DNA from 2 places in the Viridibacillus sp. NPDC093762 genome. Region 1 is predicted to be linked to the other one. Evidence: riboswitches for the same ligand, from Rfam matches in the RefSeq annotation. Region 1 holds a riboswitch; the other holds the start of a gene.
The links. A riboswitch is a leader RNA that binds a small molecule or an ion and turns the genes downstream of it on or off. The one in region 1 is predicted to bind S-adenosylmethionine.
Positions count from the first base shown of each region.

Region 1 (4,220 bases):
CGCGGTTAGGTAATTTAAATGACAATACAGCTCCAGTACTTTTTGCCTGTTTTGCATGGATGTCATGGCCTGGATGGGATTTCAAGCCAGGGAAATGAACTTCTTCTACTAACTCATGAGCATCTAAATAATGAGCAAGTTTGGATGCTGATGCTGTCGATTGTGTTAAACGCGCATTTAAAGTTTTAATCCCTTGAATTAATGAGAAGGAATCTTGTGCACCTAAAATGGCACCGAATGAGTTTTGCATGAAGTAGATTCTGTTACCAAGCTCTACGTCTTTTGTTACCGCAAGCCCTGCAATAATATCACTGTGTCCTCCTAAAAACTTAGTGGCACTGTGCAACACTACATCTACACCAAGGTCTAATGGACGTTGGTATAAAGGCGTCATAAACGTGTTATCTAAAAATGTTAGAGCTCCATTTGCCTTTGCAATAGCTACAACACCTTCAATATCAGTAATGCCTAGAAGGGGGTTAGCTGGAGTTTCTATATATAATACCTTTGTATTTGGACGTATAGCCGCTTCTACTGATGTTAAATCAGAGAAGTCAGCAAATGTGTGGTCAATGCCAAATTTTGTTAACACTTGTGTTACAAAACGGTATGTTCCACCATACACTTCAGATGTCACAACAATATGGTCGCCGGCTTCTAATATCATAAAGGCAGAAGCGATGGCTGCAATACCTGAAGAGAATGCAAATCCGCGTGTACCCCCTTCAAGTTCAGCAATTGTTTTCTCTAATGCATCACGAGTTGGATTACCAGAACGACTATAATCATATGGACCAAAGGAATCGAAATGCTCCTGATCGAATGTAGATGACAAATAGATTGGTACATTAACTGCACCTGTTTTTTGCTCGTAATCACCGCGGGTAGATGCGGTGATTAAACTTGTTTCAATATTTTCATTAATTGAACTCATACGATGACACCTCTTTTTCTAAGGTAGAAAAAACTTGTTGTAAATCCGCGATTAAATCTTCTGCTTCCTCAATACCGACAGAGAAACGAAGTAAGGAGTCATCAACACCGCGTGCAATTCGTTCCGCTTCAGGAATATCCGCATGTGTTTGTGTAGTTGGATATGTGATAAAGCTTTCAACACCACCCAGACTTTCGGCGAAGACAATTAATTTCAAGCTTTCTAAAAACTTACCAACCCATTCTCCTTTTTGTAAACGGAAGGATATCATGCCGCCTTTACCAGCAAACAGAACGTCTTTTACTAAAGGTTCTTGTTCTAAATAAGCCGCAATTTGCTTAGCATTTTCGGTATGTTGTTTCATGCGAAGATGTAATGTTTTCAATCCCCGTAGTAGTAGCCAAGAGTCGATTGGAGCCAGTGTTGCACCAGCAGCATTATGGTTTGTGAATAGTTTTTCGCTAAGTTCTTTGCCTTTACTTACGACAAGACCAGCTAGAACATCATTATGACCACCGATGTATTTAGTTGCACTATGTAGAACTATATCAGCTCCTAGCTCGATTGGGCGTTGATAGTAAGGTGTTAAGAAAGTATTATCAACGATTAATAATAAACTATGCTTTTTCACAAGCTTAGCATAAAGTTCAATTTCAAATTCCTGCATTAATGGATTGGTTGGGGTTTCAATGAAAATAGCTCGAGTATTTTCATTAATTAAATCTTCAACCTCTGATACAGAAGAAAATTTTGCATAATGAGATTTGATTGAATATTGTTCTTGGTATTGGCCGAGTAAACGGTATGTGCCACCGTAGATATCCTCAGGTAAAATAATTTCGTCACCCGATTTAAAAAGGGATAGAACTAACTGAACAGCTGCCATCCCGCTACTACAGGCGAAGCCAGCATCACCAGATTCTAATTTAGCAAAACCTTCTTCTAGGACGGTACGTGTCGGATTTTTTGTACGTGTATAGTCAAAACCAGTTGTTTGGCCAAGCCCATCATGAGTATAGGCAGTTGACAGGTAGATTGGTGTGTTTACAGCACCTGTTTTGGAATCGGTATGATTTCCTAGCTGAACTAATTGTGTAGCAATGTTTTTGTTTGTCATCATGTCATCATCCTTTATAAAAAAGTAAAAGGCCCTCAAAGGAAGAGGGCCTTCAAAATATGAAGTCAATTTCCTTATCTACAAGACTACGTCTACTGGAATTAGCACCTTGCCGCATTTAGGGTGGTTGCTGAGATATCGACGGGCCAAGTCCCTCCATCTCTCTTGATAAGTAAGTATATTCAATTGTTTGAAAGTTAATAATAATGAAATTTTAACATGTGAAGGTGATAATATCAACCTTATTTAGAAGCAATTATTATTTGAAAAGTTTATAAAATTCTATTTGTGGTACAGTTTTTATATGAATATGCTATTATTGCATAGTTGAATTGGAAGGTGACAAGATGAATTTAAATAACATTGCTGTCAATCAGCTATTGCTAGAATTTAAATTTGACGAAGCTCAAATGAAGCTAGAGCAAGCAGTAATGGAAAACAGAGACATACAATCACTCCATAACTTAGCATGTTTTTATATTAGAGATACAGAAGAATATTACAAAACTTTACCACTTTTAGCTGAAGCAATCGAAAAACAGCCGAAGCATTATTTTCCTTTTGCTTTACTTGGTGAAATTTATTTGAGAATGGAAAAATACATTTCAGCCATCAGGATTTTAGAATATGCTTTAAAGATGAAAGATACTGAAGTAGTCCATGCGAACTTAGCTGCCGCATTTTATAATATAAAAAATTATGAAAAGGCAGCAGAACATTATAAAAAGTCAGCAACTGATGGCGATTTTTTGAAATATGCGGAAATGGTTTCATACCTCCAGTTAGACGATTATGATTCGGTACTTAATGCCCTGAAAAAAGTTAATGCAAATGATGAAAATTATATGGGTGAAGTAAACGTAGCTGAAATTTATGCACAAATTAACTACTTTGATGAAGCGATTCCTCTATTTGAAATAGGATGGAGAGAAATTGTTAGGTCTTATGATTGGGTAGAACATTATGTTTATGCACTCATTCAATTAGGTAGAGTAGAAGAAGCCGCAGATATTTTAGACCAGATGAAAACAGAAACGACTGATGAATTGGTAGAAAGTAAAGCAAGGGCAATGAATGAAGAGTGGATAGAGGAGAATATTAAAGGATCCATTATGGACTTGCAACATACAAATGAAAAATATAATACACTAATTGCTCGAATTTTGAAGGGCTACCGCCCTAGAATATTATTCGAGCCATATTATGTTTCACAATGTTATCTTTACGGATGCAAAGTACATGGTAATAGAACCTATGATGAATATGTCAATATGTAATGGGCTGAGAGATAATGGAATATCACTCGGCCCATTTGTTTAAATACTGCCAATATCTGAAGTGATTTCATGATAAATACTATGAAAGGTTGTCTTGGTAAGGTGTAGGGAAGCGGGAAGAAAGGTATGGACTTTGTAATTTCTAATAAAGCGAAATCAATAGTAGGAATAAAAAAACTTGCAATCTCATTAGAGCTTGCAAGTCATTTTATGTGAACACTATACTTTGAATTCTCCAACTACTTTTCTTAACTCATCTGCCTGATGAGATAGTTCTATCGCTGACGCTGTAATTTCTTGCATTGAAGCAGAGCCTTCTTCTGCGGAAGCTGCAGAACGCTCGGTACTCATTGCTGTATTTTCAGCAATTTGATTTACTTCTATAAATGATACAGCCACTTCTTGGCTATAGCTTAAAGTTTGCTCAATTTGAACTACCATTTTGTTAATAATGGCTACAGTTTCGTTTGTCTGTTTGATAATTTTATCTAAGGAAGCATTTGTTTCATTTGTCACCTCAACACCACGGATGACGTTTTGTACACCATCATGGTTTTGAGTGACAATAGCTTGAACTTCGGATTGAATTGATGAAACGATTCCCGTAACTTCCCGAGCTGCTTTTTGAGATTGCTCAGCAAGCTTTCGAACCTCATTGGCAACGACAGCAAATCCTTTACCATGTTCACCAGCTCTGGCCGCCTCAATGGCTGCATTAAGGGCAAGTAAGTTTGTTTGTTCCGAGATATCAGTAATCGTACGAATAATGGAAGTAATTTCGGATGATTTTTTACCTAGTGCTTCAACGATTTCTGTTGTATTGGCCATAGTTTCTTCTATTAACATCATCACATTTGATGACTGTTCGACAGTTTTTCCGCCAAGCTCAGCA
Region 1 is NZ_JBNNUK010000009.1:107,807-112,026, forward strand. It holds gene ACQKM9_RS12890 (aminotransferase class I/II-fold pyridoxal phosphate-dependent enzyme) at 1-925, opposite strand, end outside; gene ACQKM9_RS12895 (methionine biosynthesis PLP-dependent protein) at 921-2,051, opposite strand; SAM riboswitch class I at 2,123-2,226, opposite strand; gene ACQKM9_RS12900 (tetratricopeptide repeat protein) at 2,399-3,328, shown strand; gene ACQKM9_RS12905 (methyl-accepting chemotaxis protein) at 3,548-4,220, opposite strand, start outside.

Region 2 (4,220 bases), on a different contig from region 1:
TAGGAATGCGTGTTTCTTCATCTACTACTACGTTTTCTAATACCGTACCAAAACTGATAGCATTGTAGATTTCCGGTTCCTTCTCTTTAGACAGGTTGATAGTCTTAGCGTAGCAACCACCTTCGATATTGAAGACACCGTTGTCAGACCAACCATGTTCATCATCACCAATTAGTTTACGATCTGCATCTGCAGATAAAGTTGTTTTACCAGTTCCAGATAAACCGAAGAATAATGCTACATCGCCTGCTTCACCAACGTTTGCTGAACAGTGCATTGGAAGAATACCTTGTTGTGGTAATAAGTAATTCATGATACTGAAAATCGATTTTTTCATTTCTCCAGCGTATTCAGTTCCGCCAATAAGGATGATACGTTTTTCAAGGGAAACGATAATGAAAGTTTCTGAATCAGTACCGTCTACTGCTGGGTCCGCTTTGAAAGTTGGAGCAGAAACGATTGTGAAGTCAGCTTCATGAGTTTCTAATTCCTCTTCAGTAGGACGAATGAATAATTGATGTGCAAATAGGTTATGCCAAGCGTATTCATTTACTACACGAATAGCTAAACGAGATGATGGGTCTGCACCTGCAAAACCTTTAAATACAAATAATTCTTCTTTTTCTTTTAAGTAGTTTACTACTTTAGTGTATAATGAGTCGAAGATATCCGAAGAAATTGGTTTGTTTACTTTACCCCAATCAATTTTGTCTTTCGAACTGTCTTCTTCAACCATATATTTATCTTTAGGAGAACGACCTGTATATTTTCCTGTGACTGCTCTTACTGCACCATCAACAGTTAGGATTGCCTCACCGCGTGAAGTAGCTTTTTCTGTTAATTGTGGTACTGAAAGTTGTTCAAGAATATTTTCACCTTTCAATAATTCCTTCAGTTCATTCGTAATTTCTACTGAATTCATCGTTTTACGTACCATCCTTTTTATATTATTCCTCTATTAGAGGGGATTTATAATTCATTTCGGAAATTAGTATAACACATTTAGTTAATTAATCTATACTAATTACCATATAATTTTTATGAAAGTTGTACTTTTTTTTAGAAATGAAAAAGAGGTTGACAACTAAGTTATAATGTTCTAATATGGGAAATTGAACGGATACTCTTATCCCGAGCTGGTGGAGGGTCAGGCCCTATGAAACCCGGCAACCTGCATTGTGATTTTATGTGATGCGCTGGTGCTTAATCTGATGCAAGGATTTAATCCTTGAACGATAAGAGTGAAAGGTGCTTATGAATTATTCCCTTCCACTCATTAGTAATAATGGGGGAAGGGTTTTTTTATTTAAAATAGACCAATTCCTAAATTTTTGATTAGTATATGTAATTTATGCGGTTCTATTTATATATAGTGGCACTTTCTAGAATCCTCGTGTTAAAAGCAGCAACGGCTTGGCGTTCAATCCTACTGGAAAGAACTAACATGGGTAATGAGTACCGTATCATTTCCGAGGCAATCTCGCAGATAATAGGAGGAAACCAAATGACAAACCGTCGACTGTTTACATCAGAGAGTGTAACAGAAGGACATCCAGATAAAATTTGTGATCAAATTTCGGATGCCATTTTAGATGAAATCGTTTCAAAAGACCCGAATGCACGTGTAGCATGTGAAACTACAGTAACAACTGGTCTTGTATTAGTAGCTGGAGAAATTACAACATCAACTTATGTTGATATTCCTAAAATCGTTCGTGAAACGGTAAAGGAAATCGGCTATACACGTGGTAAATATGGCTTTGATGGCGAAAACGTAGCTGTTTTAACGGCAATCGGTGAGCAATCAGCTGATATCGCATTGGGCGTTGACCAAGCACTTGAAGCACGTGAAGGTTCAATGACAGATGAAGATATTGAAGCAATTGGTGCAGGTGACCAAGGTTTAATGTTCGGATACGCATGTAACGAGACACCTGAGTTAATGCCTTTACCTATTAGCTTGGCACATAAATTAGCACGACGTTTAACTGAAGTTCGTAAAACAAAAGAGTTAGATTATTTACGTCCAGATGGTAAAACACAAGTAACAATCGAATATGATGAAAATAATCGTCCAGTTCGTGTGGATACAATTGTTATTTCAACTCAACATGATCCAGAAGTAACATTAGAGCAAATTAAAGAGGATTTACAAGCACGTGTAATTGCTCCAGTTGTACCTACTGAATTACTAGATGAAAAAACAAAATACTTCATCAACCCAACTGGTCGTTTTGTAATTGGTGGACCAAAAGGTGATGCAGGCTTAACGGGACGCAAAATTATCGTAGATACTTATGGTGGATATGCTCGTCATGGTGGCGGTGCTTTCTCTGGTAAGGATGCGACTAAGGTTGACCGTTCTGCAGCTTATGCAGCGCGATATGTTGCAAAAAATATCGTAGCAGCTGAACTTGCTGAGCGTTGTGAAGTACAACTGGCTTATGCAATTGGTGTTGCACAACCAGTTTCAATTGCAATTGATACTTTCGGTACTGGTAAAGTAAACGAAGCAGATTTAGTTGAATGGGTTCGTGAATTATTTGATTTACGCCCAGCTGGTATTATTAAAATGCTTGATCTACGTCGTCCAATCTATAAACAAACAGCTGCTTATGGTCACTTCGGCCGTACAGATTTGAATGTTCCTTGGGAAGCTACTGATAAAGCTGCCGTTTTAAAAGAAAAAGCGGGACTTTAATTCAACCTAGAAAATCGCAATAACATAAAATATCCCGAGTTACATGTTGATTATTTAAGTAATCATTGTAGTTCGGGATATTTTTTGTTTTATTATAGAAGAAACTCATAGTTAGAGATTAAAAAAACCTGAGTAATCGTTTGAAAAACGATACTCAGGCATCTTGATCGAATTATTTTTGAAGTGATTTATAATATTGTCCTTTTTCGTAATACTCGTTGACAATACGATCCATATCTTTTTTATCTTCCTCTGTTAACTCTCTAATAACTTTTGCAGGGCGTCCAAATGCTAATGTGTTTGGAGGAATTTTCTTGCCTTGTGAAACGAGACTGCCGGCACCTATAAATGCACCTTCACCAATTTCAGCACCATCTAGAATAATTGAAGCCATCCCGACTAGAGCGCCCTTTTTTACAGTACAGCTATGTAATGTTACTTGATGTCCAATTGTCACATCGTCTTCTAAAATAAGTGGATAAGCAGGACTTTGATGTAAACAACATAAATCTTGGATATTCACTTTACGTCCAATGATCGTAGGCGAAACATCTCCTCGAATAACTGTATTGTAAAAAATAGAAGAATCAGGTCCGATAGTAACATCGCCAGTGATAATTACGTTATCACCGATAAAAACGGATGGGTCAATAGATGGTTTTTTGTCTCTAAATGGATAAATCATCGAAAAACGCCTCATTTCAAGTTATTATGTATTATTATCGTAACAAAAGGAAGCAATGAATGGAACTGAAATAGTCATAATACGTTAAAATATATAAAGAGGAATTTATGAGGTGAGAGAGTAATGTGGAAATGGGAAACGGATGGCCAAGCAAGAGCTGTCGCTGTAATTATACATAGTGCATACGAACATCATCGTCGCTATGCATGGCTAATCGAAAATTTAAGAACGTCTGGTATTCATGTTATTTCAGGAGATTTACCTGGACATGGCGAGGAAAGTAGACATAAACGTGTGCATAGTGAAGCATTTAAAAGTTACGAAACATTCGTTAAACAACTAATGCAAGCAGCTTTAACATATAACTTGCCTGTATTTGTAGTGGGACATGGTTTAGGAGCTATTTTAGGAATCCATGTTGTTGAAAAATTCAAGTACGAATGTACAGGTGTGATATTAACGTCACCTTGGATGCATTTAAAACACCAACCATCAAAATTATCAAATGCTTTAACAGGTCTAAGTAAACTGACTGGAAATCTGAAAATCAATCATGAAATCAACATAAAACACTTAACGAGAAGCTATGAATTTTATAAAGAGGAAAAAGATGATATTTACTATAATGATGTCATTACTGTCAATTGGTATCGTGAACTTCATAGTTTTATGAAAGGTATATCACAACAAACGGTATTTCCAAATATCCCGATTTTATTAATGACTGGTGGCAACGATAAAATAGCGGATGTAGCGTATAGTAAAAAGTGGCTAGGACAACAAAGTTTATCAGAGTATCAATATAAGGAATGGAAATCCTGTTATCATGATTTG
Region 2 is NZ_JBNNUK010000003.1:285,337-289,556, reverse strand. It holds gene pckA (phosphoenolpyruvate carboxykinase (ATP)) at 1-922, opposite strand, end outside; SAM riboswitch class I at 1,124-1,242, shown strand; gene metK (methionine adenosyltransferase) at 1,505-2,701, shown strand; gene ACQKM9_RS06805 (gamma carbonic anhydrase family protein) at 2,874-3,386, opposite strand; gene ACQKM9_RS06800 (alpha/beta hydrolase) at 3,510-4,220, shown strand, end outside.
Region 2: another riboswitch for S-adenosylmethionine. It lies ahead of metK (methionine adenosyltransferase); the one in region 1 lies ahead of ACQKM9_RS12895 (methionine biosynthesis PLP-dependent protein).